2 regions of the Intrasporangium sp. DVR genome follow, and region 1 is predicted to be linked to the other one. Evidence: riboswitches for the same ligand, from Rfam matches in the RefSeq annotation. Region 1 holds a riboswitch; the other holds the start of a gene.
The links. A riboswitch is a leader RNA that binds a small molecule or an ion and turns the genes downstream of it on or off. The one in region 1 is predicted to bind glycine.

Region 1 (5,231 bases):
AGGTCCAGGAAGCGGTCGCGTCCGGGTGCGGGCACCTGCGTGGTTTCACGCACACCATCACGGTAGTGCTCCGGTTTGCCGCTGGGTTGGCTTCGCCGCCGAGACCAGGAAACCCGGGCGCTCCCTCTCCTACCGTCGGGGCCCCGGGGGCGCGTCCTGGCGAGGTCGCTCGGCGATGACGACGGCTTGGCTGTCCCGTTCGGGGCGGACGGCCCGGCGCTCGAACCGGGCCACCTCCGCCAGGCCGGTGGATCCGAGCGCCCGGCTGACCTCGTCGAGTGTGCGCAGGTAGCGGTGCAGGGTGACGTCGTGCCCGTGGCGCCGGAAGCTCCCGGAGACGTCCCGGGCGCCCTGACCGGACTGGAAGGCGACGAGGACGACCCCGCCCGGTCGCAGGAGCCGGCCGAGCTCCTCGGCGATGCGAGGCAGGTCGGTGTCGGGGCTGTGGATCGTGGAGTACCACGAGAACACGCCGTCGAAGCTCGCGTCCGCGTGGGGCAGGGCCGTCAACGTCCCCACCTGCGACACGACGTCCGGGTGGTCGCGACGGGCTCGCCTGACCATCGCGGGCGAGAGGTCGACCCCCTCGACCGCGCAGCCCAGGTCGCGGAGGACCGTGAACATCCGCCCCGCGCCGCAGCCGGCATCGAGGACCTGGCGCTCCCCGGGGACCAGGGAGGCGAAGTGTCGGATCAGGGCGAGGTCGACCGGCGCCTCCGGCCCGGTCGACCGGAAGTTGTCCCCGTAGGTGTCGGCCAGGTCGTCGTAGGCGGCACGCACCATCTGCTCATCCTGAGGGCTCGTCACCCGAGAGAGTGTCGCAGGTGCGAGAGGGATGCACGGCTCCCGCGTCGTCCCAACGACCCCGCCGTATGCCGCTGAGCCCACCCCGCGCCCTGGGTGGGCTTCGTGCGGGGCGGGCTCAGCGGCATACGGGATCCTCAGGGTCTCGTGGTGGCCACGTCGGCGTCGCTCGGCTCCTCGAGACTGCGGCGGAAGGCCTCGTACCGCGCCACGTGGTGCGGCCGGCGCCGCAGCACGGCCCACGCGATCCCCAGGACCACGAACCACACGGGCGTCACGAGCAGGGCGCGCAGCGTGTCGGCCTCCTGGGTGAGGGCCCAGATGAGGAAGCCGAAGAACGCGAAGACGACCCAGACCATGGCGACCCCACCGGGCAGCCGGAAGGTCGAGCGCGCGTGCCGCTCCGGGTGCTTCTTCCGGTAGGCCAGGTAGGACACGAGGATCATCGTCCAGACGAACATGAAGAGCAGGGCCGAGATCGTCGTGACCACGGTGAACGCCTCCATGATGGACGTGCCGGCGTAGAGCAGGGCCACACCGCCGAGCAGGAACACGCAGGAGAAGACGAGGGCGCTCGCGGGCACCTTGCGCCTCGTCAGCCGGCGCAGGCGCGAGGGGGCGTCACCCTCGAGGGCGAGACCGTAGATCATCCGCGAGGTCGAGTACATGCCGGAGTTGGCGGACGAGGCGGCCGAGGTGAGCACGACGAAGTTGATCACCGAGGCTGCGATCCCGAGTCCGGCGAGGCTGAACATCCCGACGAAGGGTGATGTGTCCGCCACGACGTCGCGCCACGGCGTGACGGCCATGATGACGACGAGGGCACCCACGTAGAAGAGCATGATCCGGATCGGGATCGAGTTGATGGCCCGGGGGAGGGTCCGCTCGGGGTTCTTCGTCTCAGCAGCGGTCGTGCCGACGAGCTCGAGGCCGACGAAGGCGAAGACGGCGATCTGGAAGCCGGCGACGAAGCCCATCACGCCGGTGGGGAACATGCCGCCGTCGTTCCACAGGTTGGTGAACGAGGCCCGGGCGCCGTCGGGGGCGGTGAACGAGCTGAAGACCATGACGACGCCCACGATGATCAACGTGACGATCGCCACGATCTTGACGAGGGCGAACCAGAACTCCGTCTCGCCGAACGCCTTGACCGTGGGCAGGTTGAGGCCGAGGAGCAGGGTGATGGCTGCGACGCCGGGGATCCACAACGGCAGGTCAGCCCACCAGTACGTCACGTAGCCGGCGATCGCGACGATGTCGGCGATGCCCGTGACGATCCAGCAGAACCAGTACGTCCAGCCGGTGAAGAAGCCGGCCCACGGCCCGAGCAGGTCCGCCGCGAAGTCGGTGAACGACTTGTAGTTGAGGTTGGACAGGAGCAGCTCGCCCATCGCCCGCATGACGAAGAAGAGCATGAAGCCGATGATCATGTAGACGAAGATCACCGAGGGTCCGGCGAGCGAGATCGTCTTGCCCGAGCCCATGAAGAGGCCGGTGCCGATGGCGCCGCCGATGGCGATGAGCTGGATGTGACGGTTGGAGAGGGAGCGCGCCAGGTGCGGGCTGTCGCCGTTCGAGCCGTCGGCTCCTCCCGAGCCCCCTTCGGCAGCAGGGGTTCTCGCGGCGAGGTCGACGTCGGGCACGTGGGAGAGGCGCGCGCCCGTCGGCACCGCGGGGGCGGTCAGGGTGTCAGCGCCGTTGCTGAGGTCAGGCATGGTCCGGGTCCGTTCCGGCAGAGGATGGATGGCTCCTCCCCGCTCTGTATCGGACCTGAGAGATTCGCGGAGCGAGGCTCCGTTTGCACCGTCGGTGTGCGGGGACGGGACGTCCGGGCACTTTCCAGAGTTGCCTAGCCGTGGCGGTACGGGGGCCTGAGAGATTCCCGGGGAGGGTTTGCTCCTTCGGCGCCCGCTGCTCCTGGTTCAGGACGGCGGGACTCTCCCGCCACAGTTCGATGGCATTTTCAATTAGGTGATGGGCGCTGACGGTAGACCCGGGTCGCCGGGCGCACAAGACCCCGGCCACATCGCGGTCAGCCGCCATGCGGACTGGCCATTGACGGCAGGCGGGTCGCCGCCTACGGTGAGCCCGACAACTGCACATTCGCCGTTCGAATCGCAGCGGGAGAGCTCGCGACCAGCAGGTCGCGGCGCCGAAGGAGCAACTTCTCCCCAGAATCTCTCAGGCCACCATGACCGTTGCGGTGAGGCGAACTCTGGAAAGCAGGACCTGGTCCTGCACCCACGGTGCAAGCCGTCCCTCGGGTCGGTGAAGCTCTCAGGTCCACATGACAGAGCGGGGAGGCAACCCCACCAGTCGCGCCCACGGGCGTGCACAGACCAGGGAGCCTCCCGCAATGACGCACCGACCTCCGCTGACGCCTACCGTCGACTTCCACACCCGCCACATCGGCTTCTCCGCCGACGACCAGGCCAAGATGCTGGCCGAGCTCGGCTTCGACTCCCTCGACTCCCTCGTCGACCGGGCCGTGCCCAAGGGCGTGCGCAACGCCTCCGCGCTCAACCTCCCGCAGCCGCTCACCGAGGCGCAGGTCCAGGCGGAGCTGCGCGGCCTCGCGGAGCAGAACGACTCCTCCGAGGCGATGATCGGCCTCGGCTACCACGGCACCATCACGCCCGCGGTGATCCGCCGGAACGTCGTCGAGAGCCCGGCCTGGTACACCGCCTACACGCCGTACCAGCCGGAGATCAGCCAGGGCCGCCTCGAGGCGCTGATCAACTTCCAGACCATGGTCGGCGACCTGACGGGCCTCGCCACGTCCAACGCGTCGCTCCTCGACGAGGCAACCGCCGTGGCCGAGGCGATGACGGTCATGCGCCGGACGAGCAAGGTCAAGGCGGAGCGGATCGTCGTCGACGCCGACCTCTTCCCGCAGAGCATCGCCGTCCTCCGGACGCGCTGCGAGGCGATCGGGGTGGAGGTCCTCGTCGCCGACCTGGGCCAGGGTCTGCCGGACGAGGAGTTCTTCGGCCTCGTCGTGCAGTACCCCGGTGCGTCCGGCGCCGTTCGCGACCACGCCGAGCTGACGGCCGCCGCACACGAGCGCGGAGCCCTCGTCGCCGCCTCGGCGGACCTGCTGGCCCTCACGCTCCTCGCCGCGCCGGGCGACTGGGGTGCCGACATCGCGATCGGGTCGACCCAGCGCTTCGGCGTCCCGATGGGCTACGGCGGCCCGCACGCCGGCTACATGGCCGTCCGCGAGGGGCTCGAGCGCTCGCTGCCCGGCCGCCTCGTCGGCGTCAGCGTCGACTCGGCCGGCCGACCCGCCTACCGGCTCGCCCTGCAGACCCGCGAGCAGCACATCCGCCGCGACAAGGCGACGTCGAACATCTGCACGGCCCAGGTCCTGCTCGCGGTCGTGGCGTCGATGTACGCCGTCTACCACGGCCCCGAGGGGCTGCGGGCCATCGCGACGGACGTGCACCGTAAAGCGGTGTCGCTCACCGCGGCACTCGAGGCCGCCGGCGTCGAGGTCGTCCACGAGGCCTTCTTCGACACGGTCCTGACCCGGGTGCCGGGTCGCGCCGCCGAGGTCGTCGCGTCGGCCGCCGCCCGCGGTGTCCACCTGCGCGAGGTCGACGCCGACCACGTCGGCATCTCCTGCTCCGAGACGACGAGCGAACAGCACCTGTCGGCCGTCCTCGCCGCCTTCGGTGCGAGCGACGCCGGCCTCGACCTCGACGCAGCGACGGACCGCCTCCCCGAGGGTCTGCGCCGGACGTCCGCCTACCTGACCCACCCGGTCTTCTCGGCGCACAGGTCGGAGACGGCGATGCTGCGCTACCTGCGCTCGCTCTCGGACAAGGACTACGCCCTCGACCGGGGCATGATCCCGCTCGGCTCGTGCACGATGAAGCTCAACGCGACGACGGAGATGGAGCCGATCAGCCTGCCGGGCTTCGCGGCCCTGCACCCCTTCGCGCCGGCCTCGGCCGCCATCGGCTACACCACCCTGGTCGACGAGCTCGAGTCGTGGCTCGCCGAGGTCACCGGCTACGCCAAGGTGTCCATCCAGCCCAACGCCGGCAGCCAGGGCGAGCTCGCCGGGCTGCTCGCGATCCGCGGCTACCACCGCTCCCGCGGCGAGGGCGAGCGGGACGTGTGCCTCATCCCGGCGAGCGCGCACGGGACGAACGCCGCCTCCGCCGTGATGGCCGGCATGCGGGTCGTCGTCGTGAGGACCGCACCGGACGGCACCGTCGACCTCGACGACCTGCGCGCCAGATGTGAGGAGCACTCGCCCCGGCTCGCCGCGATCATGGTGACCTACCCGTCGACCCACGGCGTCTACGAAGAGGGCATCACCGAGCTGTGCGAGGTCGTGCACGCGCACGGCGGCCAGGTCTACGTCGACGGCGCCAACCTCAACGCCCTGCTCGGCCTCGCGGCTCCCGGGTCGTTCGGCG
Region 2 (5,231 bases), on a different contig from region 1:
CGAGACCATCGGGACCGGAGTAGAGCACCGGGTAGTGCTCGCGCAGCCGCGCTGCCACGTAGTTGGCGTTGAGGACCGCCATCTGGGTCGCGTGGCGCAGCCCGGCGCCGCCCATCAGCCGGACGTACGCCCACGAGATCGGCAGGATGCTCGCCGAGCCGTAGGGGGCCGCGCTCACCGGTCCCACGCCCGTCTCCGGTCCTGCCTCGGGAGCGAGCGGGTGGTTCGGCAGGTGCGGGGCCAGGTGGGCCCGGACCGCGACGGGGCCGACGCCGGGGCCTCCGCCGCCGTGCGGGATGCAGAAGGTCTTGTGGAGGTTGAGGTGCGAGACGTCGGCGCCGAACCTGCCCGGCTGGGCCAGGCCGACAAGCGCGTTGAGGTTGGCACCGTCGACGTAGACCTGGCCGCCTGCGTCGTGGACGAGCCCGCACAGCTCCGTGATCGTGTCCTCGTACACGCCGTGGGTCGACGGGTAGGTCACCATGATCGCGGCGAGGTCGTCGCGGTGCTGGTCGATCTTGGCCCGGAGGTCGTCCATGTCGACCGTGCCGTCCGGGGCCGTCTGGACGACGACGACCTTGAGGCCCGCCATCACCGCTGAGGCAGCGTTGGTCCCGTGGGCGCTGGCCGGGATGAGGCAGATGCGCCGATGTCCTTCCCCGCGCGCCTGGTGGTAGGCGTGGATCGCCAGCAGCCCGGCGAACTCGCCCTGCGAGCCGGCGTTCGGCTGGAGCGACACCGCGTCGTAGCCGGTGATCTCGCAGAGCCACGCGGCGAGGTCGCCGATGAGGGCGCGGATCCCCTCGGACTGGTCGGCCGGGGCGAACGGGTGGAGGTTGGCGAACTCGGGCCAGGTGATCGACTCCATCTCGGTCGTGGCGTTGAGCTTCATGGTGCACGAGCCGAGCGGGATCATGCCGCGGTCGAGGGCGAAGTCCCGGTCGGCGAGGCGTCGCAGGTATCGGAGCATCGCCGTCTCCGAGCGGTGCGCGTGGAAGACCGGGTGGGTGAGGAACTCGGACGTGCGCGCAAGCGCAGCCGGTATGCCGCTGGGCTCGCTCCCGGGGTCCGCCGACACGGGCTCCGGCTGGGACTGCACGCCGAAGGCCGCGAGGATCTTCGTCAGGGTGGCCCCCGTCGTCGTCTCGTCTAGGCTGAGCGTGACGAGGTCGGCGTCGACCCGGCGGATGTTGATGCCGGCTGCGAGGAAGTCACGGACGACGTCGTCGGCGCGCCCGGGAACCGAGATCGCCAGCGTGTCGAAGTGGGTCTCGGTCGACAGCTCGACGCCACCGGCGAGCAGGGCCGCTCGCAGGCTGGCCGCGTGCGAGTGGATGCGCTGCGCGATCCGGGTCAGGCCGTCGGGCCCGTGCCACACCGCGTACATCGACGCCATGACCGCGAGGAGCACCTGTGCGGTGCAGATGTTGGAGGTCGCCTTCTCACGGCGGATGTGCTGCTCGCGGGTCTGCAGCGCCAGGCGGTAGGCGGGCTTGCCGTGGGAGTCGATCGACACCCCGACCAGACGGCCGGGCAGCTGCCGCTCCAGCCCCTGGTGCACCGACATGTAGCCCGCGTGCGGTCCGCCGAAGCCCATCGGCACGCCGAGACGCTGGGCGCTGCCGACGGCGATGTCGGCTCCCCACTCCCCCGGTGGCACGAAGAGGGCCAGGGCCAGCAGGTCGGCACACGCGGTCACGAGGGCCCCGGCCGAGTGTGCCGCCTCGGCGAGCGCCCGCCAGTCCAGGACCGATCCGGTCGCGTCCGGGTACTGCACCACGACACCGACGACCGTGCGGCCGTCAGCGGCAGCGGCCAGGTCCTCCGCGGACCGGACCGGACGCAGGTCGGCCACGACGAGCGGCAGCCCGATGGCCGTGGCCCGCGTCTGCATGACCGCGATCGTCTGTGGGAAGACGCGCTCGTCGACGACGACCACCCCGTCCGTGGCTCGACTCGCCCGGTGCATGAGCGACATGGCCTCGGCAGCCGCGGTGGCCTCGTCGAGCAGCGACGAGCCCGCGATCGCGAGGCCGGTCAGGTCGCTGACGACCGTCTGGAAGTTGAGCAGCGCCTCGAGCCGGCCCTGCGAGATCTCGGGCTGGTAGGGCGTGTAGGCGGTGTACCACGCGGGGTTCTCGAGGACGTTGCGTCGCACGACCGGGGGCGTGACGGTGCCGTAGTAGCCGAGACCGATGAGGGAGGTGAGCACGCGGTTGCGCGAGGCGAACCCACGCAGCTCGTCGATGACGGCGGACTCGCTGTCGGCCGCCTCGAGGTCGAGCGCCTCGGTCGACCTGATCGCTCCGGGGATCGCGCGGTCGCTCATGGCATCGAGGCTGGGCTGACCGACGACCTGGAGCATCTGCTCGATGTCGTCGGCGCGAGGACCGACGTGCCGGCCCACGAAGTCGGCGAAGGTGGTGTCCAGCACGGCTGGGGACTGGGAAGACATCGGGGCTCCTGACGGGACGAGCGGACGACACACGCTCCCCGTCTGTCGGAGCCGGCTTCGATGCCGACGTCCTCCAGGGTGCCTCGCCACATGGTCCGGGTGCCTGAGAGGTTCCGGGGATGTTGCCCCTTCGGCGCCTCGGCGACGTCAGGCGAATGCACCTCACGTCGGCCGGGGACTCTCCCATGTGGGTTGGACGGCAGGCCAAATCTACCAGTCGAACCGGGCCCGTCAGGAGATGTGGCGCGCCTGACGCCGCGCGGTCAGCTCGTCGTCGGGGTGATCGGCCGGCTCGCCGTCCTCGGCACGCTCGCTCGGGAGCTGGGCGAGCTCTCCCTCGATCTCGCGCCAGACCCGACCGACTGCGATCCCGAAGACGCCCTGCCCGCCCTGGACGAGGTCGATCACCTCATCCGCGGAGGTGCACTCGTAGACCGAGGCTCCGTCGCTCATCAAGGTGATCTGGGCCAGGTCCTCGACGCCGCGCTCGCGCAGGTGGTCGATCGCGACGCGGATCTGCTGCAGCGAGACCCCGGTGTCCAGGAGACGCTTGACCACCTTGAGGACGAGGATGTCCCGGAAGCCGTAGAGACGCTGCGTCCCCGAGCCGGTGGCGCCACGCACGGACGGCTCGACGAGCCCGGTCCGCGCCCAGTAGTCGAGCTGGCGGTAGGTGATCCCCGCGGCGCGGCAGGCGGTGGGGCCCCGATAGCCGACGTCCTCCGTGAGGTCGGGCAGGTCGTCGGAGAAGAGCATCCCCTGCGAGGCAACCGGAGCGCGCCGGCTGGCCCGGGCAGCATCCTCGATGGCAGCCATGCGAGTTCCTCTCGGTCGGGATCCCGGGCGTCGAGCAGACGACATCCAGGTAACTACAGTCACGTTGTTCAGTTCGACGGTAGAACCAGCGCCGGGCACCGTCAATCACCGACGTCACACCCGGCCGTCGTGTCGCCGGATCGGCGGTCGCTCAGGGCTCCGTGGGTGGTGGGCCGGGCTCGCCCGGGTGCTCGAAGTCCTCGGCCGACACGTGGTCGAGGAACTCCTTGAACCGCTCGACCTCGTCGTCCTCCTCCGAGGAGACGACGATGGCGGCCTCGTCGAGGATGCTCGGCTCGACCAGCACCTTCGAACCCGTGCGCAGCGCGAGCGCGATGGCGTCGGAGGCGCGAGAGCTGATCTCCGTCGTGCCGTCGATGATGAGGGCCGCGTGAAAGACCGAGTCCTTGAGGGCGACGATCCGCACCTCGGTGAGCTCGTGGCCGAGGCCGGCCAGGATGTCGCGCATGAGGTCATGGGTCAGCGGGCGCGGCGGGACCACGCCCTGCTGGGCATACGTGATCGCCGCTGCCTCGGGCGCCCCGATCCAGATCGGCAGGTAGCGACCACCGTCCCGCTCCCGGAGGAGCACGATGGGCTGGTTCGTCGGCATCTCCACGCGGACGCCCAGGACGTCGACCTCTCTCACCACACCACCGTACCTCGCTGGCGACCTGGTCGAATGGCCGCCGGGCCGGTTGGCCCGGGTGCGTGCGACGCACAGAGTGCCTCGGCGAGCCTCAGTGGTCGAGACCGGACCGCACGAGGGCCACGTGCAGGGCGACACAGGCCGAGAGGATCTCCGCGGTCCGCTCCTCCCGCGAGCCGTTTCCGCGCCGGGTGGCCAGGACCTGGTCGACGAGCCCGATCTCTCGGTCGGCAGCCGTGCGGAAGGGACGCAGGTGCCGGGGCTCGAGCCCGTGCTCGGCCAGCCGCTTGGCCGCGACGGCGACGTCGACGGCCTCGGCGGAGAAGTACCCGGCACCGTCGGCCCGGAGCAGGCCGAAGCTCTCGAGTGCAGAGAACAACGGCTTGTCGATCCCGCTCGCCTGCCTCAGCTCGGGGCCCGTGAGCCGCACTCGTGCACGCGGCACGAAGCCCTCCGGGCCGGGTAGCGCAGGGTCCGCCCCGGGAGCGGGCAGCTGTGGGCGGCCGGACTCGCCGCCCGGGTCGGACAGGCCGCGGTCGAGGGCGTCCAGGGCGTCGCGGATCACCTTCAGCGGCCAGAACCGGTCGCGCTGGGCGGTCAGCACGTAACGCAGGCGCTCCACGTCCTCGGAGCTGAAGAGCCGGTAGCCGGCTGCGGTCCGCTCGGGCGTGACCAAGCCCTGGGTCTCGAGGAAGCGCACCTTGGAGGAGGTGACGTCAGGGAAGTCGTCCCGCAGCTGGTCCAGGACCTGCCCGATCGTCAGGCCGTTGCGCATCCCGGGCCCCTCACGGTGACCCGCGCTCATCGAAGGTCTGGACCCACCTGTCGGGTCAGGCCGCGTAGTAGACAAGCCGGAACTTGCCGATCTGGACCTCGTCTCCCGTGTGGAGCCGGGCCTCCTCGATCCGCTCGCGGTTCACGTACGTGCCGTTCAGGGAGCCGGCATCACGAACGAGGTAGCCGTCGTCGCCCGCGATGAAGTTCGCGTGCTTGCGCGAGACGGTGACGTCGTCGAGGAAGATGTCGGAGTCGGGGTGCCGCCCGGCTGACACCTCGAGGTCGTCGAGCAGGAACCGGGCGCCGGTGTTGGGGCCGCGCAGCACGATCAGCAGTGCGGTGCCGGGGCGCAGCGCCTCGATCGTCGCCTGGTCCTCCGGGCTGAGGCCGCGGATGTCGTGCGGCTCGACGTGATCGGCGCCGGGGGTGGGCACACCCTGGAACCGCATCGTGCGGGGGTCGACCGGGAAGTCGTCCTGGCCGGGCTGATCGCTCGACATGCGGTCCTCCTCGTACGGATGGTTCTCGGGGTTC

Region 2: it holds a riboswitch for glycine, as region 1 does, so the genes downstream of both, gcvP (aminomethyl-transferring glycine dehydrogenase) here and cycA (D-serine/D-alanine/glycine transporter) in region 1, are expected to answer to the same signal.

The regions. Positions count from the first base shown of each region.
Region 1 is NZ_BAABZW010000005.1:499,386-504,616, reverse strand. It holds gene ABWV20_RS06915 (acyltransferase family protein) at 1-53, opposite strand, end outside; gene ABWV20_RS06910 (class I SAM-dependent DNA methyltransferase) at 130-807, opposite strand; gene cycA (D-serine/D-alanine/glycine transporter) at 942-2,519, opposite strand; glycine riboswitch at 2,654-2,758, opposite strand; glycine riboswitch at 2,916-3,012, shown strand; glycine riboswitch at 3,014-3,108, shown strand; gene gcvP (aminomethyl-transferring glycine dehydrogenase) at 3,161-5,231, shown strand, end outside.
Region 2 is NZ_BAABZW010000016.1:284,112-289,342, forward strand. It holds gene gcvP (aminomethyl-transferring glycine dehydrogenase) at 1-2,455, opposite strand, end outside; glycine riboswitch at 2,537-2,651, opposite strand; gene ABWV20_RS13390 (MerR family transcriptional regulator) at 2,687-3,271, opposite strand; gene ABWV20_RS13395 (bifunctional nuclease family protein) at 3,423-3,920, opposite strand; gene ftsR (transcriptional regulator FtsR) at 4,012-4,725, opposite strand; gene ABWV20_RS13405 (FHA domain-containing protein) at 4,751-5,197, opposite strand.